One region of the Martinezella sp. CNPSo 3964 genome, then DNA from elsewhere that is predicted to be linked to it. Evidence: predicted binding sites of a transcription regulator. Region 1 holds the regulator's gene; each other region holds the start of a gene.
The links. The regulator PhoB, encoded in region 1, activates phosphate uptake and scavenging genes when phosphate is short. The targets are predictions, from matches to a motif close to TGTCATNNANCTGTCAT.
Positions count from the first base shown of each region.

Region 2: the regulator PhoB is predicted to act here: its motif matches at 1,938-1,954, upstream of AC13Q5_RS30860 (LTA synthase family protein).
Region 3: the regulator PhoB is predicted to act here: its motif matches at 2,100-2,116, upstream of AC13Q5_RS07410 (BtaA family protein).
Region 4: the regulator PhoB is predicted to act here: its motif matches at 2,658-2,674, upstream of AC13Q5_RS27695 (phospholipase C).

Region 1 is NZ_JBXSOW010000007.1:137,095-142,748, forward strand. Features, by position in the region: gene argF (ornithine carbamoyltransferase) at 1-14, opposite strand, end outside; gene AC13Q5_RS21800 (acetylornithine transaminase) at 88-1,287, opposite strand; gene AC13Q5_RS21805 (GcrA family cell cycle regulator) at 1,713-2,240, shown strand; gene phoB (phosphate regulon transcriptional regulator PhoB) at 2,333-3,016, opposite strand; gene phoU (phosphate signaling complex protein PhoU) at 3,048-3,761, opposite strand; gene pstB (phosphate ABC transporter ATP-binding protein PstB) at 3,813-4,628, opposite strand; gene pstA (phosphate ABC transporter permease PstA) at 4,643-5,654, opposite strand, start outside.
Region 2 is NZ_JBXSOW010000014.1:134,895-140,548, forward strand. Features, by position in the region: gene AC13Q5_RS30850 (TolB family protein) at 1-92, opposite strand, end outside; gene AC13Q5_RS30855 (NAD+ synthase) at 121-1,800, opposite strand; gene AC13Q5_RS30860 (LTA synthase family protein) at 1,960-3,921, shown strand; gene AC13Q5_RS30865 (DUF1003 domain-containing protein) at 4,115-4,651, shown strand; gene AC13Q5_RS30870 (GFA family protein) at 4,655-5,080, opposite strand; gene AC13Q5_RS30875 (class II 3-deoxy-7-phosphoheptulonate synthase) at 5,236-5,654, opposite strand, start outside.
Region 3 is NZ_JBXSOW010000002.1:162,255-167,908, reverse strand. Features, by position in the region: gene AC13Q5_RS07415 (class I SAM-dependent methyltransferase) at 132-806, opposite strand; gene AC13Q5_RS07410 (BtaA family protein) at 803-2,050, opposite strand; gene AC13Q5_RS07405 (serine hydrolase domain-containing protein) at 2,243-3,631, shown strand; gene AC13Q5_RS07400 (transglycosylase SLT domain-containing protein) at 3,658-4,824, opposite strand; gene AC13Q5_RS07395 (LysE family translocator) at 4,959-5,594, opposite strand.
Region 4 is NZ_JBXSOW010000011.1:70,936-76,589, reverse strand. Features, by position in the region: gene AC13Q5_RS27700 (cytochrome-c peroxidase) at 1-922, opposite strand, end outside; gene AC13Q5_RS27695 (phospholipase C) at 942-2,570, opposite strand; gene cysE (serine O-acetyltransferase) at 2,992-3,807, opposite strand; gene AC13Q5_RS27685 (WD40 repeat domain-containing protein) at 3,824-4,813, opposite strand; gene AC13Q5_RS27680 (CobW family GTP-binding protein) at 4,813-5,654, opposite strand, start outside.

The DNA of each region.
Region 1 (5,654 bases):
TTCGGAGAAGCCATGTCCTTACCTGTACTCCAGAAAAAACAATAACGCCCGCGTGGGGCAGGAACGCCCCGACTGCGGGCGTTGAACTCAAGCCGATTTTTTAGTGCGGGCGGCGCGCGCACGCTCGGCGGCACGCTCCAGGCGAGCGAGACCTTCGCGTGCTTCTTCGGCAGTCACGACCAGCGGCGGCAGCAAGCGGATGACGTTGTCGCCGGCCGGCACGCCAAGCAGGTGCTCCGCACGGATCGCCTGCAGCAGCTCCGCCTGCGGAATGGCCGCCTTGACGCCCAGCATCAGGCCTTCGCCGCGAACATCCTCGATGATGTCGGGGAAGCGATCCTTGAGCGAGGCCAGCCCCTGACGGAACACCAGCGCGATATCGCGCACATGTTGCAGGAAGCCTTCGGCGAGCACGATGTCGAGAACGGCGTTGCCGACGGCCATGGCAAGCGGATTGCCGCCATAAGTCGAGCCGTGCGTGCCCGCCTTCATGCCGGAAGCAGCTTCCGCCGTCGCAAGGCACGCACCGAGCGGGAAACCACCGCCGATACCCTTGGCGACCGCCATGATGTCAGGCTTGATGCCAGCCCATTCATGGGCAAACAGCTTGCCCGTTCGGCCGACGCCGCACTGCACTTCATCAAGGATCAACAGCAGGCCGTGCTCGTCGCAGATCTGGCGCAGCCCCCGCAGGAATTCATTGGTGGCCGGGCGGATGCCGCCCTCGCCCTGCACCGGTTCGATCAGGATCGCGGCCGTCGCGTCGGTGATAGCGGCACGCACGGCATCGAGATCGCCGAACTGCACCTGGTCGAAGCCCGGCGCCTTCGGACCGAAACCTTCGATATACTTTTCCTGACCACCGGCAGCGATCGTCGCGATCGTGCGGCCATGGAACGCACCTTCGAAGGTGATGATATGGAACTTTTCAGGATGCCCCTTGGCGAACTGATAGCGCCGTGCCGTCTTGATGGCGCATTCCAGCGCTTCTGCACCCGAATTGGTGAAGAACACCTTGTCGGCGAAGGTGGCTTCCGTCAGCCGCTTCGACAGCTTCTCCTGACCGGGCACCTCATAGAGGTTGGAAAGGTGCCAGACCTTGTCAGCCTGGGCCTTCAATTCGGCAACAAGATGGGGATGGGCATGGCCGAGCGAGTTGACCGCGACGCCGGCCGCGAAATCGAGGTAGCGCTCGCCATTTTCGGTGACCAGCCAGACGCCCTCGCCTCGCTCGAACCGTAGCGGAGCGCGCATATAGGTGTCATAAAGCGGCGTGGTCTCGGCCATGGCCATATCTCCTCGATCACAACTTTAAGGACCGATCGCTTCCATTTGATGAAACGGGTCCGAAAAAATCAAAAATGCCGCCTTGCGGCGGCTTGGGCACTATTGATGTTTTGCACCGCGATGTCAACAAAACTGGCGCTTTAGCAGGTGCGAGATAGCGCTTGCGGGCGAAAGAGATGGGTTCGGCGGCGCCTATTGCAGAAATGCCACGCCTGGGCAGCAAGTTGGGGAAAACCTCGAAATCGATTCCTCAAGATTCTCGCGACTCTTGTCACGGAGTCAGCCTCACACTAGGTTAAAAACCAATTGCTAGACTGCATGCGGCGGAACTAGTCACCACAATTTTAGAGCGTTTCGCGCCTTGTTCCCATGCGAGGCAATGGTGAGGGATTCTGCCATCGGAAACGCGACAGCGGAGACAGGGCATGAATTGGACAGACGAACGCGTCGAGAAGCTGAAAAAGCTATGGTCCGAAGGGTTGAGCGCCAGCCAAATTGCTGCGCAGCTCGGTGACGTGAGCCGTAATGCCGTCATCGGCAAGGTGCATCGCCTGAACCTTCCCGGTCGAGCGAAGGCGGGCGGCACGACAACCACAGCGCGCACGCCGAAGCGCAGCGCCGCAGCGCCTCGCGCCGCAAGCTACGGATCGCGCGTTGCTACCCGCACGGTGGTCACCCGTCAGCAGGGCGCAACCATGCTGAAGGAAGAGATCGAGGTCGATTCCGTCAACGAAATTCAATATCGCCCGGCTGCAAATGTCGTCGTTCCGATCTCCCGCCGGCTCGGCCTGACGGAACTGACGGAACGCACCTGCAAGTGGCCGGTCGGCGACCCGCTGAAGGATGATTTCCACTTCTGCGGCAACGACAGCCCGGATTCGTCGCCTTATTGCACCTATCATCAGCGCATGGCCTACCAGCCGGTGCATGATCGCCGACGCAACAACGGCTGAAAACCATAAGCAAAACCCAAGAAAAACGGGCCCCTCGAGGCCCGTTTTTATATTTCCGCCGCTATGTCGTAATGCCCGAGCGGCCTTGCCGCTCAGGCTTCCATGGAATAGCCCGCGCCACGAACGGTGCGGATGACATCCTGCATATTGGAGAAATTCAGCGCCTTGCGCAGACGGCCGACATGGACGTCGACGGTGCGTTCGTCGACATAGATATCGTGCCCCCATACGCCGTCGAGCAGCTGCGAACGCGAGAAGACGCGTCCAGGCGAGGACATCAAGAATTCCAGCAGGCGGAATTCCGTTGGCCCCAACCGCACTTCGCGGCTCTTGCGATGGACGCGATGGGTTTCGCGGTCCAGCTCGATATCGCCACAGCGCAGCACCGTGGAGAGAACCTCCGGGCGGGCACGCCGCAGCATCGCCTTGACGCGGGCCATCAGCTCCGGCGTCGAGAACGGCTTGACGACGTAATCGTCCGCGCCGGTGGAAAGCCCACGCACGCGCTCGCTTTCCTCGCCGCGGGCCGTCAGCATGATGATCGGCAGGCGCTCCGTCTCCGGCCGCATACGCAGCCGGCGGCAGAGCTCGATGCCGGATACACCGGGGAGCATCCAATCGAGGATCAGGAGATCGGGGATGCGCTCCTGGAGACGCAGCTCAGCCTCATCGCCTCTGAGGATCGTGTCGACCTCGAAGCCTTCGGCCTCAAGATTGTAGCGCAGCAGAACGCTAAGCGCTTCCTCGTCTTCTACAACAGCAACTCTCGGAACCATGCGCCTATGGTCTCCTTTCTTCGCTTCCAGATTATTCCGTCACCGCGCCGACGGTGTTGGCGGTATCGTCTTTCGGGCGCTCGCCTTCCGGCTGCGCGCCTGTCGCCATGTAATAGATCGTCTCGGCGATGTTCGTGGCATGGTCGCCGATGCGCTCGATGTTCTTGGCGCAGAAAAGAAGATGCGTGCAGGTGGTGATGTTGCGCGGATCCTCCATCATGTAGGTCAACATCTCGCGGAACAGCGAGGTGTACATTGCGTCGATTTCCTCGTCGCGTTCGCGGATCGACACGGCCTTGTCGGGCGAGCGGGTCGCGTAGACATCCAGAACTTCCTTGAGCTGGCTCAGCGCCAGTTCGGAGAGGTGCTCGATGCCGCGAGCGAGGCGGCGTGGAACGCCGGTGCCCTGAACGGCGATGACGCGCTTGGCGGTGTTCTTGCCAAGATCGCCAACACGCTCCAGGTCGGAGGCGATGCGGATCGAACCCATGATCTCACGCAGGTCGGCTGCCATCGGCTGGCGGCGAGCGATCGTGACGATCGCCTTGTCGCCGACTTCGCGCTCGGCATGGTCGAGAACGACGTCGTCGGAAATGACCTTCTGGGCAAGACCGGCATCGCTGTTGACGAGCGCGCGTACGCTGTCGCTGACCATCTGCTCGGCCAGGCCGCCCATTTCCGCAATGCGGCGCGTCAGGAACTTCAGGTCTTCGTCGTAGGCAGAGAGAATGTGAGTGGAGACCATTTTTCTATCCTCAAGGTGAACTGTGTGAAATGAGCCGCGCGCCTGACATCATCAACCAAAACGGCCCATGATGTAATCCTGCGTGCGGAAATCGTCGGGATTGGTGAACATCTTATCGGTGTCATTCTCCTCGACCAGGTGGCCGAGGTGGAACATTGCGGTGCGTTGCGAAACGCGGGCTGCCTGCTGCATGGAATGCGTCACGATGACGATCGTGAAATTTTCCCGCAGCTCGTGGATAAGGTCTTCGACCTTGGCCGTTGCAATCGGATCGAGCGCCGAGCACGGCTCGTCCATCAGGATGACCTCCGGGCTGACCGCAACGGCGCGGGCGATGCACAGACGCTGCTGCTGACCGCCCGACAGGCTCGTACCGGCGTCATGGAGCCGATCCTTCACCTCGCCCCAAAGACCGGCCTTCTGCAGGCTGGTTTCGACGATATGTTCGAGATCGGCTTTCGAACGATGCAGGCCATGGATGCGCGGACCGTAGGCGACATTCTCATAGATCGACTTCGGAAACGGGTTGGGCTTCTGGAAGACCATGCCGACGCGGGCGCGCAATTCAACGACATCAATGCTGTTATCGTAGACATCCTGATCGTCGAGCGTGATCTTGCCGGTGACGCGGCAAGTCTCGATCGTATCGTTCATGCGGTTGAGGCAACGCAGGAAGGTGGACTTGCCGCAACCGGAAGGACCGATCAGAGCCGTGACCGTATTCGCACGGATCTTCAGATTGACGTCGAAAAGCGCGCGCTTGTCGCCATAGAAGACCGAAACGTCCTGGCCGATCATCTTGTAGGGGATCGTCATCATCTTCTTGGTCAATGCTTTTTCGCTTGCGGCTTCCGTCATCATGTTCATCCTACGGCCCTCCCTTACCAGCGCCGCTCGAAGCGGCGGCGCAGCAGGATGGCGCCGATATTCATTGCGACGAGGAAGAAGAGCAGGACGATGATGGCCCCGGACGTTCTTTCGACGAAGGCACGCTCGGCTTCGCTCGCCCACATGTAAATCTGCACCGGCAGCGCCGTCGACGGATCGAGGGGCGATGCCGGATAGTTGGCGACAAAGGCGACCATGCCGATCAAAAGCAGCGGCGCCGTCTCGCCGAGCGCATGGGCAAGCCCGAGGATCGTGCCCGTCAGAATGCCCGGCATCGCAAGCGGCAGGACGTGATGGAAGACCATCTGCATGCGTGACGCGCCTAGCCCGAGCGCCGCGCTGCGGATCGACGGCGGCACGGCCCGCAATGCCGAGCGCGTGGCAATGATGATCATCGGCAGCGTCATTAGGCTCAGCACCAGTCCGCCGACCAGCGAGGCCGAACGCGGCAGGCCCATCATGTTGATGAAGACCGAGAGACCCAGCAAGCCGTAGACGATCGAAGGAACGGCCGCGAGATTGTTGATATTGACCTCGATCAGATCCGTCAGCCGGTTCTTCGGCGCGAACTCCTCCAGATAGATCGACGCCGCAACGCCGACGGGCAGAGCAAGAACGAGCACGGTCAGCATCAGATAGAGCGAGCCGATCAGCGCGACACCGAGACCGGCGGCCTCCGGCCGGCTCGAATTGCCCGATACGAAAAGGCCGCTGTTGAAAGCCTTGTACAGCGCACCGCTATCGCTGAGCTGCTTCATCCAGGCGATCTGCCGATCGGATATCTTGCGGTCCTTTTCGTCGACGGTGAGATCGATCTGGCCCTTGTTGGCGGAATCGATATTGGCGCTGGCCAGGAAGGTGACGTTCTCAGTCGTTCCTATGATCGAGGGGTTGGCAACGACCCGGTCACGCAGCACGACCCTGGCGCCCTCCGACACTATGGCCGTCGCCTCGCGAACAAGCGCGCGATTGGCCGGATCGATGCGAAGCACTTTCACCAGCGCG
Region 2 (5,654 bases), on a different contig from region 1:
GAATAGTTCGGCGCCTCGACCAGTTCATTCGTCTGCCAGACGACGCGGTTCTCACCCGTGCGGATGTTATAAATCTCGACCGAGCTGCGCATTCGTCCTCTTCCTCTGTCGGACGCACGATCAGCGATCGCGGAACCGATTTGTGATCGGATAGCGACGGTCGCGACCGAAATTCTTCTTGGTGATCTTTACGCCAGGCGCCGACTGGCGACGCTTGTACTCTGCAAGATAGAGCAGATGCTCGATGCGATGTACGGTCGCGACATCATGGCCGCGGGCCACGATCTCCTCGACGGACATTTCCTTTTCCACCAGGCATTCGAGGATGTCGTCGAGCACTGGATAGGGCGGCAGTGAATCCTGGTCCGTCTGGTTCGGCCTGAGCTCCGCCGAAGGTGCCTTGTCGATGATATTGTGGGGGATCACCTCACCCGACGGGCCGAGCGCACCCGGCGGCACATGCAGGTTGCGCCAGCGTGACAACGCATAGACCTGCATCTTGTAGAGATCCTTGATCGGATTGAAGCCGCCGTTCATATCGCCGTAGAGCGTGGCATAGCCCACCGACATCTCCGACTTGTTGCCCGTCGTCACCACCATCGAGCCGAACTTGTTGGAGATCGCCATCAGGATCGTGCCGCGGGCACGGCTCTGCAGGTTTTCCTCGGTGATGCCGCTTTCGGTGCCTTCGAAGAGATCCGACAAGGCGGAGGCGAAGCCGGTGACGGGATCTTCGATCGGCACTATGTCGTAGCGGCAGCCGAGCGCCTTGGCGCAATCGGCCGCATCCTTCAGCGAATCCGGGGATGTATAGCGATAGGGCAGCATGACGGTGCGCACACGTTCTTCGCCCAGCGCATCGACGGCAATCGCCGCGCAGATCGCCGAGTCAATGCCGCCGGACAAGCCGAGCACGACCGACTTGAAGCCGTTCTTGTTGACGTAGTCGCGGAAACCCAGCAGGCAGGCACGGTAGTCCGCCTCCTCGCCTTCCGGAATATGCGCCATCGGCCCTTCGGAGCAGTGCCAAACGTCGCCGTTCTTCTTCCAGGTGGTAACCGCCAAGGCAGTTTCAAACTGGCTCATCTGGAACGCCAGCGTCTTGTCGGCGTTGAAGCCGAAGCTCGCGCCATCGAAAACCAGCTCGTCCTGACCGCCGAGCTGGGCGGCATAGATCATCGGCAGGCCGGTCTCGATGACCTGCTTCAGCACGACCTGATGGCGGACATCGACCTTGCCGCGATAATAGGGCGAACCATTCGGCGACAAGAGGATTTCAGCACCGCTCTCGGCAAGCGTTTCGCAAACGCCGAGTTCACCCCAGATGTCCTCGCAGATCGGGATACCCAGCCGCACGCCGCGGAAATTGACCGGACCTGGCATGGCGCCCTGATCAAAGACGCGCTTTTCGTCGAACTCGCCGTAATTCGGCAGATCCACCTTGTCGCGGACCGCGATGACCTTGCCGCCATCGAGCACCGCCACGGAATTGTAGCGCCCGGTCTCGTCCTGCCGGGGAAAACCGATGATGACGCCGGGGCCGCCATCGGCGGTATCGACGGCAAGGCTCTCGATCGCCTTCCAGCAGGCGTGAATGAAGGCCGGCTTCAGCACCAGATCTTCCGGCGGATAGCCGGAAATGAACAATTCCGTCAGCAAGACGATCTGCGCGCCTTCGCGCGCAGCCTCGGCGCGGGCTTCGCGCGCCTTGGCAAGGTTGCCTGAGACGTCGCCAACCGTCGGATTGAGCTGCGCAACGGCAATGCGGATGGTGTGGGTGATCTGGCTTTGCTCTGTCATGGCATACATTTAGCGATGGCACCTTTCTTCCGCAACCGCCTTCCTGTCCCCACACGCATCAAAGATCGCACCACGCGCATAAGCGGTATTTTTGCCCGGAAAAATACCAAGCGCTCCTTGCGGTTCATTCGCCGTTCATGACAGAAGCATGACAATTTTATGAACGACGTGCAGCATTCGGAGACATCATTGGTCGCATTGGTCATCGAGTCCGCCTTGGCGGGCAAGCTTGCCCTTTTCCAGAAGATCGGCGCGGCAAGGCAGAACTCCTCCAGCCTGCATCTACTCCTGAGCCTCGCGCTGACCCTGCTTCTCTCCCTGTCCATCGTCATGACGGTCGAATGGGTTGCGCGCGGCGAATTCGGCCCAGCCTGGACCTATCTCCTTTCGACATCCCGTCCCGGCGTCGCCACCATCGCCACTATCATGCTGGCGATGCTGACGCTGGATGCCCTGGTCGGTCGCGCACATCTGTCAGCTTTGATCGTCGCGCCGCTGCTGCTCGTCCCTGCCTTCATTTCCAGCCAGAAGCAAAATTTTCTCTCCGATCCGCTCTACCCCTCGGACTTTCTGTTCGCACGGCAAATCACGGAGCTGATGCCGGTCATGGTGAGTGATCGCCCCTGGACAGCCGCCGCACTCGCGATCGGCCTCATCGTCGGCCTGGCTACCTTGATTGTGGTCTGGCGCTATATCAGCTGCCGTAGCGCCGTGCTTTCGCGCAAGGAGCGCCTTGGCCGGTTTTCGCTCTGCGTGCCGCTAACAGCACTCTTCGCTTCGCAGATGGACCCGACCCAATATTCCTTTATCCGCGAGAAGCTCGGCATCATTCCGATCGTCTGGGATCAAACGGAAAACTACAACCATAACGGATTCGTCGTCGCCTTCGCGCTCAACCTGCCTATGGCGCACGTCAAATCGCCTGCCGGGTATGGCCCTGGCGTCATCGATGACATGCCGGCGAGAAATTACGGTTATCTTTCCGGTCCGCACCAAAAACCTGATGTCATCATGCTGATGAGTGAATCCCTCTGGGACCCTACGCGGCTTGCCAATGTCGCCTTCACGCCCGATCCGATGCCGACCATCCGCGCCAGACAATCGGGACATGTCTTTTCGCCGGAGTTCGGTGGCATGACCGCCAATGTCGAATTCGAGGCGCTGACGGGCTTTTCCAACGCCTTCCTGCCCTATGGCAGCATTCCCTATCAGCAATATGTGCGCCGCCCGATGCCGTCGCTTGCCACCTTCTTCCGCGGCGAAGGCTATACGGCGCGCGCGCTTCATCCCTTCAGCGGCTGGTTCTGGAACCGCAACGAGGTCTATCGCGCCTTCGGCTTCGAGGAGTTTCACACTCAGGAAACCCTGCCCGCCATGGACAAGCGCGGCATGTTCGCCGCCGACGATTCCCTCATGAAGGAGATCATGCGTGAAGGAGACGCCGCCGAGCGCCCCTTCTTCTTCTTTGCGGTTACCCTTCAGGGACACGGCCCCTATGAAGCCAACCGCTATGCTCAGAACACCGTCGATATCGGTGGAAATCTGAACGATGACGACCGCGCCGCACTCGCTACCTATGCGCAAGGGGTGCGCGAAGCCGATGACAGCCTGAAGATGTTGATGGACTGGGCCGAAAAGCGCGACCGCGAAACCATCATCGTCCTCTGGGGCGATCATCTGCCGCCGCTCGGTAACGTCTATCCGAACACCGGCTACATGCCGCAGCAGGTGGCGACCCGCAAAGCCCCGCTTGATGTGATGAAGCGGGAGCATGAAACGCCGCTCGTCGTCTGGTCGAGCAAGAAGGGTGTCCGCAAGGACATCGGCACCATCAGCCCGTCGCAGCTGCCGTATCACTTGCTGAAAACCGCCGGCTACGAACATCCGTTCTACACGGGCTTCCTTGGCCGCGTGCAGAAGAAGTACACCATCGTCGACCGCTATCAGCTTGCGACAAAGGACAATCAGGCCTTCCCAGATTGGGCGCGCAAGGAACAGGGCCTAGACCCGATGGTGCGCGACTATCGCTATCTGCAGCATGACATGATGTTTGGCCGCCAGTATGGGCTCGAGCGTTTCTTCCCGTCACACGCGGAGTTGGTTGACCTGGAGAATAGCTAGAACAGAAAGCACGATGGTGAACTAGCGCAGCCGTTTTGCAAGAAGAACATGCTCCGGATATGGGAGGCCGCGGCAAAGCGGCACACGCGGCGGCTCCATGCGCAATCGAGTTTGAAACCCTTCCCTCGTTGCATTTCTGCCCATTGGTCGAATAGTTGCATTCAATGCCACTAGGACCCTCGGAGCCCTCCCAATGCATAATCTTCCCAATTTCGTACATCTGCACTTCGACAAAACAGCCGATGAACTCGGCGACATCGAAAAGCGCGTTCTCAAGAAAGCGCATGAGCGGAAAATCATATCGACCGACGTCAACGCTGCTATTTCGGCGGAGTCCTCCACAGGGCAGCGGCTAGCGGACGGCATCGCCCGCGTCGGCGGCTCCTGGTCCTTCATCATCGCCTTCTTGCTGTTCCTGGTCTTCTGGTGCCTAGTCAACACGGTGGTTCTCGCCACGCAGGCCTTCGACCCCTATCCCTTCATCTTCCTGAACCTTGTTCTCTCCATGCTTGCCGCCATCCAGGCGCCAATCATCATGATGTCGCAGAACCGCCAGGCCGAACGCGATCGTTTCGAGGCCGCCAAGGACTATGAGGTCAATCTCAAGTCCGAGCTGGAAGTCCTGTCCCTGCACCAGAAGATCGATATGCAGGTGCTGACCGAGCTTGCAGTGGTGCGGGAAGAGCTCGCCAAGCTCAGCAAGCTCGTTACCGAAAAAGGCAGTATCTGAGGGTCAATCGGAGGGGCCGGCCGTCAGCAATCCCGGTCGCCCCTGCCGGTATTGCGGCAGTCCGTCGCTGATCTCATAATAGTCGCCCTTGTCGGCGCAATAGATGTGATAACCTATCTCAAGGCCGCTCGGCTGGTCGAACAAACCGGCCATGATTGATATTTCATCGGCGCTATCGGCCACCCAGAACAGCGCCGACCCACAGGTCTTGCAGAAGCCGCGGCGAGCGAATGTGCTGGCGCGATACCAGGTGATCGCTTCCTCTCCCTCGATGACGAGATTTTGGCTCGCAACATTGGTCGCCGCATAATAGAGCCCGGTCTGCTTGCGGCACTGCGAGCAATGGCAGGCCACAACCTCGCGCAGCTTGCCACGCGCCTTGAAACGTACGCTGCCGCAGAGGCAGGCTCCCGTGTGTTCGTCCGTCATCGTCACTCCCCTTTTTCAAGGAGCCTTCCCGAGAATGACAGTCGGGTCAATCTCAAAGAAATGAAGCGTTCTTTCAGTGCGATTGATCCGTGCAGCAAAAAACAAACGGGCCGACGGAAAGCCGGCCCGTTTCATCATTTCATATCCGTATCCATTCAGCCGTGAGCGCGCATGCGCTTCTCGTCGCGGCCACCCTTCATCCGCTCGGCGAGCAGGAAGGCAAGCTCGAGCGCCTGGTCGGCATTGAGGCGCGGGTCGCAATGGGTGTGGTAGCGATCCTGCAAGTCCTCGGCACCGACGGCGCGGGCACCGCCCGTGCATTCGGTCACATCCTTGCCGGTCATCTCGATATGGATGCCGCCCGGATGCGTGCCTTCGGCACGGTGGATCTGGAAGAAGCTTTCGACTTCCGACAGGATGCGCTCGAACGGACGCGTCTTGTAATTGTTGAGCGTGATCGTGTTGCCATGCATCGGATCGCAGGACCAGACGACCTTGCGGCCCTCGCGCTCGACGGCGCGGATGAGACGCGGCAGGTTGTCGGCAACCTTGTCGTGGCCGAAGCGGCAGATCA
Region 3 (5,654 bases), on a different contig from region 1:
CAGACCAGACTGTTGCCAGCTGATCTTGCCAGTTTATTCACCATATCAACGTAAAAAATGCGTTATCTTCAAGCAAATTCTTATGCCTGGTGCCTTCAGAGGCCGGATTTTGCGCTGGAATCTGTCGCCGCTCAAGCGCCGTGCCGGGTTGCCACCGCCCGCCAGGCATATCCGCGGCCGATCCTTTCGGTTCTCACCGACATGCCTCGCGCTGCAGCTTTTTCTTCGAGCACCGTCAGAAGATCGGCGCGGGGAGTGACGTGGAATTTCTTCAGCCAGCCTTTGAGTATGGCACGGAACCAACCAGGCAATCCTTCCTGCTGGCCGAAATCGACGATATGAAGCTCGCCGCCGGGTGCGACCGCATCGAGCGAAGCGTCGATGGCATTCTTCCAGTCCGGGATCATCGAGAGCGCGTAGGAAATCATCACGCGATCAAACCCGCCTACGCTGAAATCGGCTGGCGAAAAGGCTGTGGCATCGGCGACGCGGAAATCCGGCATCTGCTTCAAGCTGCGGAAATTGGCACGCGCCGAGATCAGCATTTCCTGCGAGATATCAAGGCCATAGAGCCGAGAGGAGGGGAAGCGTCGATAGGCGAGCAGCATATTGCGACCCGTGCCGCAGCCCACTTCCAGAAGCGAGCCGCCGACTGGCACATTCAGCTGTTCGATCGTTCGATCACGTCCGAACAGGTAATATTTGCGGGTAAGGTCATAGATGTGACGCTGATAGCGGTACATGCCGTCCATCAGCTTGGCGTGGTTGTTTGCGCTGGTTTCTATGCCTGTATCCGCCTGGCTCACGCTTTTTTCCCGTAGATGTGGAAGCCGCCGTAGATGGCCGAGCGGTCACGAGCATTGAGCTCCTGCGAACGCTCTTCGAAATAGACCCACTGGTCGCGGATCGCTGGAGAAAGACGACCCTCAATGATGCTCTTTTCCGCAGCCGTGCGGAAGATGACGCGGGCGTGCTCGCGCGCCGTGCGGGTGATCTCCGCCCAGAGGCCATTGAGCTGCTCGTCGGTCATCCAGTCCTGCGCATCAAGCAAGATGTAGCGATCGCGCGAGGCTGCCGGTTTGGAAGCGAGAAGCTCGGTGAAATTGGCGTGATGCACGTCGACACGATCGGCATTGGCGCGGATCGCGGCATAGTGTTCCGGCTTGAGATAGGTGGGCAGGGGACCCTGGTGCTGGGCAGCGTAGCGGCGCGAGAATGCCTGCCAGGCAAAGTAATTGTCGCGCATCGGGAAGTGACAGGCGAGCTTTTCCAGGCGGTGTTTCAGCACGGCCGAAATGGAATCGTCGCCCGCAAGGCTTGCAAGCTCATCATACTGCTGCGGCGGGATGCCGAGGCCGAAGAGCGAGCTCTTGCGACCGAGCAGCCAGCGAACCGCCCGCTTGTCGAAGATCGGTGCGATTTCCTCTTCGAAGAACTGACGCTGCTCGCGCATGGTGCGGGCTTCCGTCATCTTGGCGAGGCGAACGCCGTGCAGGCGTGCCAATATGTGGGCGGCGCCGATAAAGCGGCCGAGAAGGCCGGTCTTGTAGATGTTGCGGTTGAAGACCGTGATGCGCCTACGGCCATAGAGATCGCGGCCGTCCCAGTAGTTGGCGGTTGCCGTGTCGAGGCGCGGCGCGATGAATTGGTCGTAGGCCTGGCTATTGGCCGCGATGTCAGGCGTTCCGAAGAAGCGCACCAGGTCCGCATGGCCGGGAAGCAGACGGAAAGCCGCAAGCTTCAGCTTGTTCAGTGCGATGTGGTGGCGATTGAGATCGACGACATCGATGGATGCAGGATTTTGCGAGAGGTAGGCGAGCATGTTGCAGCCGCCCGAACCGATGGTGACGATGCGATGATGCGCCTGCAGCTCCATCGCCTCCATATCGATATCCGGATCTTCCCAGATCTGCGGATAGACGAGGCCGGAAAACAACATCCCGAACAGGCGCTCGGAGAGGCCAGCTTTAGACAGTGCCTTGTGCTGCAGCAGAGCGTCCTTGAGTTTCCGGTTCTTTTGGAGACCGGCATCCGGGGCGAATTCCGTCATCTGAGTCTTGTCACCGATTTGTGAAGTTCAGGGCGTGTAACCCGGCAATGCTACAGTCTGATGACGCGGGCTGTTGGCAGATTTCGCGGAAATGGACCGTTACGCAGATTTAACGGGCTGCCATCACGATAGGCCTTTCATCTTGTTACGTTTCCTGATTGTCTCCGCCTACCTTTTTGGAGGGTATGCAACATGCGTTTGATATCGAGAGTGATCGGGGCTCTTATTGTTTTGCTGCTGATCATTGTCGCCGGCGGGGCCATTTGGCTGTCTGTTTATCCGCCGGAATTGCTCAAGGTCGGCGATGGCTATGCCGCAAAGATTGTCTGCTCCAACACGTTCGTCGCCAAGCGAGACCCGGACAAGGTACTGGAAGAGGATGTGCAGGCTCCCGGCAATCCCGCATTGAAACTCATTCGAGTCTATGTGGACCGAGAGGAAGGAGTTGTCACGGCCCGCTTCCTCGGATTGTTTGCGCCGAACCGTGCGCTCTATCGCGGTGCGCTTGGCTGTGCGCTGGTGCCGGACGGCGATCTGCAGGCGGCTCGCAGCGCCGTCTTTCTCAACAAGGTCAAGGCGCCGAAGAGTGATGCCGTGTGGCCGGATGGGGATACGGTAAACCTTGGCCAGGGCGACGAAGGGACGAAGCTTGCCAATATCGTATCGAATTCTGACCTCGCCGGGCCTGCCATGCGCGCAATCGTCGTCGTCAAGGATGGCCGCATCGTCGCCGAGACTTATGGCGACGGGTTCGGCAAGGGAACGCCGTTGATCGGCTGGTCCATGACGAAGACCGTCAATGCAGCCATCATCGGTCGTTTGATGCTGGCTGGCCGCATGTCCTTCGACGATCAGAATCTTCTGCCGCAATGGAGCGTGGACCCACGCAAGGATATCAAACTCAGCGATCTTCTCGCCATGGAGAGCGGCCTTGCCTTCAACGAGTCATATGGCACCGTGTCGGACGTGACGCGTATGCTCTACCTCGACCCGGACGTGACCAGTATCGCAGCCGACGCGCATCAGTTGGCTGCCCCTGGCGAACGTTTCAGCTATTCCAGCGGCACGGCAGCGCTGCTTTCGCGCCTCTGGATGAACCGGCTGCCCAATCTGAGCGCTGCCATCTCCTATCCGCGTGAAGCACTTTTCGGGCCGCTCGGCATGTACAGCGCCGTTTTCGAGGCCGACGAGCGCGGCACCTTCGTCGGCAGTTCCTATCTTTACGCCAACGCCCGCGATTGGGCACGTTTTGGTCTCTTTCTGCTGCAGGATGGGGTTTGGAATGGGCACCGCCTGCTGCCGGAAGGTTTTGTCGGCGCCATGCGCACGCCAACGAAGGCTTCCGAGGGCGTTTACTCGCAGGCTCAAGCCTGGCTTGCCGGCCCCGGCGGCTCCAATGCGCAATTTGGCCTGCCTGCGGATACCTTCTGGATGACCGGTCACGACGGCCAGACGATCGCAATCGTGCCGTCTGCCAATCTTGTTGTCGTGCGGATGGGGTTGACGCCGACCTGGGCGGATTATCGGCCGCAAATCCTGGTAAAGCGGATCATGGATGTGATAAAGCCGGCCTCCACGTAGGCCGGCTTTCACAATATCCCGATAGATCAGTAATTGCCGTTGGCGACGTCCGTCAGGCCCTTGCGTTTGGCATCGTAGTAGTAGCCGCGAGCGTAGAGCTGGACCGCATTGGCTTCCTTGTTTTCTGCCTTGCTGTCGGCCGTCATCCATGCGCCGCGCAGATATTTGGCGGCGTATTTGATGTTGGTTTCGGCATCAAGGAGGCCGGACGCCGGGCCTTCATAGCCCATCGACTTGGCCGTATTGTACTTGATCTGCATGAGGCCGAAATATCCGGCGCGGTTATAGGCCTTCGGATTGTAGCGGCTTTCGCGGTGAACGACGCGATGGATAAGGGATTCCGGAATTTCGTAGAGCTTGGCGTATTTCTGGATGAGCTTCGAAACGTAGCTCTTTTCCGCAGCCGGAACATCGGAATCGTAATTCGGCGTGTTGGTGGTGGTCATGACAGCCGGAACGACCGTCGGGCCGCTGCTGTCGAAATTGAAGTCGTAATGCATGCGGTTGTCCGCATAGCGCTGAACGCCGATCTGAGCGGGGGTGGCGAAGGCGACTTCTGCCTGTGCCATCGAATCTGGACGCGGCGTCGGCACTGCGACTTGAATGGCTGCCACATCCGATGTCATCGGAATGGTCGGCTCGCCCTGGGCCGTGGATGCGGAAACCGGCGTGAGCGCGGCATCGCCGGGGCGTGCCGGATTGGGCATGGGAATTGCAACCACGGAAGGCACCAGGGGCACATCGGATGCCGCGTAGGCCGCAGCCGTCGATGTACCGGCGGCAGGCGCACCCGTCGCAGCTGCGATTGCGGCCGTGCCCTGATTGGCAGCATTTGCTACCGGCGCGCCGAAGCGCCCCTGTGCCGCGTCCATCTGCTGCTGGCTTACCGCTGCAGCAGCAACATTTGCCGTACCCGGAACAACACGACCGGACTTTACCATTGCCGTCTGTTGCGGCCGCTGCGGACCGATGAAGGTCGGCGATACTGCCGCTATTGCGACGCCGCCTGCGGGCGCGGCTGTGCCAGTTGCGGTTAGGGTCGTATTCGGATGCGGCACGTTGGTGTGTGCCGACGGGAGTTCTGCCTGAGACGTCTGTTGCTGCTGAGTGCTTGCGCACCCGGCAAGAGCGCCGCACATCATTGCCGATAAGGCAACGCTGCGCTTCAGGCTGGGAAATCCGATCGTTACCATTCTGTCACTTTCGAAAAAACCAAACCTAATTTCGATGCAATTCGGCCACAGGACCGCCAAATTCGGTCACAGGATCGATAAAATTATGAATCCCCATTAACCTATCCGTGATCGCCCCGCAACCCTGCACCGCCTCAGGCGGCCATCCGACGGTATCCGGCGGTCACTGCGCCGGCTGCAATCAACAGGGTTCCGCCCGTTCTGTTAACGGCGCGTTGCACGCTTGCCTTGCGAATGAAGCCGCGTGCCATGTCGGCGACGAACACGTAAATGAGCGAGTTCAAGGCCGCCAAAGTCAGAAAAGTTGCCTCTAGAATAAGCGTTTGCTCAAGAAATGGTTTTGACATGTCGAGAAATTGCGGAACGAACGCAATGAAAAAGACGATGCTCTTCGGGTTGAGGGCCGTCACAACATATGCGTGTAAGAGAATTTTTAACGGTTTTTCCTCTGGGAGATTGTCATTGTCGCCCAGCGGACCCTTCACAATCGGGGCTCTCCAGAGCTTGATTCCGAGGAAAACGAGGTAGGCTGCGCCGATCAGCTTAAGAATCGTGAATAGTGTCGCTGATGTGGCAAGAAGGGCGCCGAGACCGGCAAGCGATGCGGTCATCGCGGTGAAATCGCCAAGCGTGACGCCAGTCACCGTTGCCAGCGCCGTCTTGCGGCCGTGGCCAAGCGCATAGGATATGACAAGGAGAATGGTCGGACCCGGTATGGCCAGCATGATGCAGGACGCGGCGGCGAAAGCGAGCCAGGTTTCGATGGACATAGAATCCTCCTCAATTCCTCTTCCGCCGCCAGCAAAGACATCGGATTTGCGATCCGTCAA
Region 4 (5,654 bases), on a different contig from region 1:
CGAACTCGAAATCGGTGAAGTTCGGCATCTGCCCGTCGCCGGTCATCTTGTCGAGGTGGCAGGAGGCGCAATTGCCCTTGTTCGCATCGTCGAACAGCTTCAAGCCCCTGGCTTCCGCATCCGTCAGGACCGCCTTGCCGCGCAGGTAATAATCATACTTGCTCGTATAGGGATGGAAGGAGAGCTCCTCGACCTGATAGCGGGCGAGCGCGAAGCCGATTTCCGAAATCATCATATCCTGATCGTTGGCGACATTATCGCCAAACAGCGCCGAAATCTCCTTGCCGTATCCTTTTTTCAGCTTGGTATAGACGATGGCCGCATCGGCATTTGCCATTTCAAAGGGCGAGATCATCGGCTGCAGGGCCTGTTCTTCCAGCGAATCGACACGTCCATCCCAGAACATGCCGCCCTGCGGCACGAGGTTTGCTGCAGCGGCCGCATCGGCCTTGACGATGGCCTGTGCCGTCAGCGGACCGGCAACGGTGGCGGGAGCATTGGCCAGAGCCACGCCGGAAGCTTCCGTCATCGGCGAGGCTTCCGCGGCTTCGTCGGCAGCGCTTTCCTCGCCGATCGAGAAGGATGGTGTCGACATTTTGTAGGCAAGGCTCGGCACGGCGCGGATGCCGGGCTGGTCGAGATGTGGGCCGCCGAGCTGGACGGTGAGGCCGTTGGCGGGCGCGTAGTGGTTGGCAGGATCATGGCAGGTGGCGCAGGACATCTGGCCTCCGCCGGAGAGCGACGGATCGAAGAACAGTCGTTTGCCGAGCTGGGCCACCGCACTTAACGGTGCCTGGTCGTCATAGCTATCCGTCGCCGAAGCATTGGTGGCGGGTTCGTTTGCCATGCCGACAGCCGCACCCGCGAGCGAGAGGCCCGCGAGTGCGAGGAGCGGCAGGAGACGGCGGTAGGTCACGCGCATTTCCGTCTCCCTTCCGGTGTCACGATGCCTGGTTGCCGGTCTTCGGATCGAGGATCAGCTTCGGCGCGTCCCCCTTGGACCAGTCGAACATGTTGTTCAGCGAGCCCGAGAGCACATCGAAGGAGCCGCCGCCGAGGCGGGTACCGGCCATCCAGTTGTCCTCGATGAAGCGCATGACGGAGGTCTGGTCGGTGAGCGTATGGTCGACGAAGTTGACCTTGGCATAGGGCGAGATGACGAGCAGCGGCTGGCGTGTGCCATAACCGCAACGTCCCTGCGCCGGCAGGCCGTTGACACCAGGCAGCGCCGTGCCGGTGGAGCAGCTGTCGCCGCTCAGCACGTCGTAGCCCTTGACCGGGAGTTTCGAAGGATTGACGACCGCGTGGGCATGGTCATACCAGCCGTCGGAATCGTCGTAGAGGAGGATGATCGCGGTATCCTTCCAATCCGGTGAATTCTGCACGGTGTTGACCACCTGCGTCACGAACTCCTGTTCGTCGAGCGGATCGGAATAGCCGGCATGGCCGTCCTGATAAGCGGGTGCCTTCAGGAAGCTGACAGTCGGCATGTTGCCGTTCTTCAGCGCCGCATAGAAGTCAGTCATGTCGTACTGGTGATTGGCTGCGTCGGTGGTGCCGATTGCGGCGACGGAGGACGGGCGTGCGTGCGTCGGGTTGGCGGTCGAGGCGTAGTACTGGAACGGCTGGTGATGCGGGATGTAATCGGCGCTATTGACCTTGGTGACGGTCGAGGTGGTTGCGCGCTTGCAGGCCGCCGTGCCGTCCGGATTGGTCTGCGTCAGATCGAAGCCACCTTCGAAGAAGCCCCAGGTGATCTTGTGCTCGTTCAGCATGTCGCCGATGTTCTTGCCGTACATCAGCGCTGTCTGGCCGACCGAGCAGACGTCGCCGGTCGGGTCGAAATCGCTAATCGCAGTCCAGCCGCCATTGCCATCAGGCACGATGCGGCCCTTGGAATAGGTGCCATCGCTCTCCAGCGTATAGCCGGGCGGCAGGATGACGCCGTTGGTCTGGCCGGAGATCAGGTTCAGCGCGCCGGGGGTCGAGGGGCCGAAATTGGTGGAGAAGGAATTGTCGCTCAGCGCATAGTGCTGGGCATAGTTCCAGTAGGCCGTGACGGTGTTGCCATCATAATAGCCCATGACCTGCCCTTTCGTGCCAAAGGCACCGGCCGCACCCTTGGTGCCCTTGCCGGTATTGGCGGGGAAAAGGTCCATGGCGAAGTTGTTGTAGGCGGCCTGCTCGGCGGTATAGCCGTGGTTCTGCGACTGGGTTGCGGCCTGCGTGCGGTCGAGCCGGAAGGGGGCCGCCGCATCGGCGCCGTTGGCCGTGTTGGTCTTGTTCGGATTTGTGTCGAGAAGACCGGCATTGGCGAGCGTGTTGATATCGGCCGGCGTGTTGTCGGAGGCCTTGAATGCGGGCTCGCCATCGACATTTGCGGCCTTGGGGTAGGTCGCGAAATAATGGTCGAAGGAGACGTTTTCCTGGAAGATAACGACAAGATGCTTGATGGGGGTCGCGGTATTCGGTGCCGGGCTTAAGTCAGCGGCAACGGCGGTGGAACAGAGCAAAACAAGACTAAGCGCGCTGCCGGTTGCAAGGGCGGCGCGACGTGAAAAACTGGTCATCGTCATATCCTCTTTGAGTGGGGGCATTGCTCCGGCGCATTTGCGCCACGCCGGGCATAGAGAACCCTTTCGAGCTATCAACGGAGTATGACAGTTCCATGAAGGGTGCGGAGAGGGGATATCGCTTTTGTCGAGCATGGGGGCGACAAAGGGCTGATTCCGCAGTGGCGGCCGATGACCAACGGAGAGCGTCTGTCGGGAAAAGTGGCGATGCTACCTTATGTCACGGCTGGTGCCTCCACCCGCCCTCGTGGTTCGAGACGGCCCAATGGGTCTCCTCACCATGAGGGCTAGTCTCTGCCGTTTGGGCTGTGGCCTAGGGCGTTGTCGGCCTGCTCCGCCTCATCCTGAGGTGCATTTCGGAGCGAAGCGTAGAAATGCCTCGAAGGACGAGGCGGCCCCGGTCACCCAAATAGGAAGATTAAATATTCTGATCCATCGTCTCGGCCGGAATTTCATCGGCGCGATGGATACGGACGACCACGGCGGGTACGCCGGCAACCGTGCAGTGTGGGGGAACGGGCTTCACAACGACGCTGCCGGCGGCAACCTTGCTGAAAGCGCCGACTTCGATGTTGCCGAGGATCTTGGCGCCGGCGCCGATCATCACGCCGTGGCGGATCTTCGGATGCCGGTCACCACTTTCCTTGCCTGTGCCGCCGAGGGTAACGTTCTGCAGGATGGAGACCTCATCCTCGATAACGGCCGTTTCGCCGATGACGATGCCGGAACCATGATCGAGCATGATCGATGTGCCGATCTTCGCGGCCGGGTGAATATCCGGGCCGAAGACGAGCGAAACGAGGTTGGATAGCCAGCTGGCAATTTCCTTGCGGCCTTCTGTCCAGAGGGCATGGGCGATGCGGTGCGTCTGCAGGGCATGGAAGCCCTTCAGGTTCAAAAGCGCGTGCAGATAGGTGGTGCAGGCGGGGTCGCGGGTTCGCACGGCAACGAGATCCGCTTCGGTCGCCTGCAGGATGGCGGGATATCGCGTCAGCACGTCCGACAGCAGCGACAGCATGTCGCCATGCTCGATCCTGACGACGCAGAGCCGTGCGGCCAGCACCTTGGCAAGGCTCTCGGCATTGGAGCTTCCGGTGAGCAACTGCGCCTGCAGCACCGGGGCGAGCGTCGGCTCGCGCGCCGCCAGCTCGGCGGCTTCGCAACGGATCACGTCCCAGACGTTTTCGGCTGGCGCAGGCGTATTCCCGACAATTGCCGTTCCCGACTGAGGCATGACCCTGTCTTTCTGCTTAACCGGATACGTCGACGATGCCGCAATCGCCGGCTTCCGAGGCGAAGGCGAGCAGCTTGCCGGATTTGCTCCAGCTCATCGATGTGATCGCACCCTTGCCGGGACGACGCAAGAGCGCTTCCTTGGCGTCGCCGAGGCGCACCGCGAGAATCATGCCGTCGATGAAGCCGATGGCGAGGATATCCTCGGCAGGATGGAACTTTACAGAGGTCGCCATGATGTTGGCGCGGGTGCCGAGTTCGAGCGGCGCCTTGCCCATCGGCCCGTCCTTGCCCTGGAAGGGCCAGACGATCGCCGCGGGAGCACCCGAAGAGGCAAGCCATTTGCCCTTGTTCGACCAGGAGAGCGACTTCACCTTGGCGGGATAGCCGGTCATGCGCATGTGGCGTGCTTCCGCGCCCGGCTTCGTGTCCAGCTTCCAGCCATGCAGCGCATTTTCCTGCATGGTCGTGACGATAAACTGGCCATCCGGTGAGAAGGTGACGCTGGTATGGGCGCCCTTCCATTCGAGATTGACCGGCTGGGCGCTCATGCCGACCCAATGCAGCGATACGCCGTTATACCGGGCAACGGCGATGCGCAGGCCCTTGGGTGCGAAACCGATGCCTTCGACGGTGCGCTCCTCGGCAAACTCTTTCGTCGTGCCGTCGGAAAGGCGCACGAAGGTGCTCTTGCCATAGGAATAGGCGACGGCACCCTGCGGACCGGCGGCAAGCTGGCTGATCCATTTGCGTGGCGCTTCGGCGAGCGTCGTCGCGCTGCCGTCGGCCGCGATCCGCAGCACCTTGCCGTCTTCGCCGCCCGAAATTAGGCTCTCACTATGGGGATCGCGGATGCAGGTCAGCATCCCCTGATGGGCTTCGGTGATCTTCTCGCCGCCTTCGAGGCGGTGGATCGCGCCGGCGGCGCTGGCGAAGAAGGGGGTGTCACCTAAAAATTCGACGGCCAGAACATGGCCGTCGATATCAAGCGGAGCGACAGTCGGCATCAGGCGGACGCCTCGCACGCCTTGAAGCTGGCTTCCAGCTTTTCGCGGTCGAGTTCGCGGCCGATGAAGACGAGGCGGCTCTCATGCTTTTCGCCGTCTTTCCAGGGGCGCTGATGATCGCCCTCGATGATCATGTGCACGCCCTGGACGACATAGCGCTCCGGATCGTCCTTGAAAGCGATGATGCCCTTGAGGCGAAGGATGTTCGGCCCCTGCGTCTGCGTGACCTTCTGAACCCAGGGGAAGAAACGCTCCGGGTTCATCTCGCCGCCACGCAGCGAAACCGACTGTACGGTCACGTCGTGGATCGGCGACAGGCCGTGGTGATGATGGTCGTGATCATGGTCATGGTCATGGTCATGGTGGTCATGATCGTGGCCATGATGATGGTGATCATGGTCGTGATGGTGATGATCGCAATCCGGGCCGCAGACATGATCCTCGTGGCCATGCTCGAGGAAGTGCGGATCGTTCTCAAGCGCACGTTCCAGATTGAAGGCGCCCTGGTTCAGCACGCGGGCGAGTTCGACGCCGGAGCGGGTCGTCTTGTAGACACGGGCAGCCGGATTGATGGCGCGGACGATGTCCTCGATCTGGGCGAGCTCTTCCGGAGAGACGAGATCGGACTTGTTGATGACGACGACATCGGCAAAGGCGATCTGGTCTTCGGCCTCGCGGCTGTCCTTCAGGCGCAGCGGCAGGTGCTTGGCGTCGACGAGCGCAACGACGGCGTCGAGTTCGGTCTTGGCGCGGACATCGTCATCCATGAAGAAGGTCTGGGCGACCGGAACCGGATCGGCAAGGCCGGTGGTTTCGACGATGATGCCGTCAAAGCGGCCGG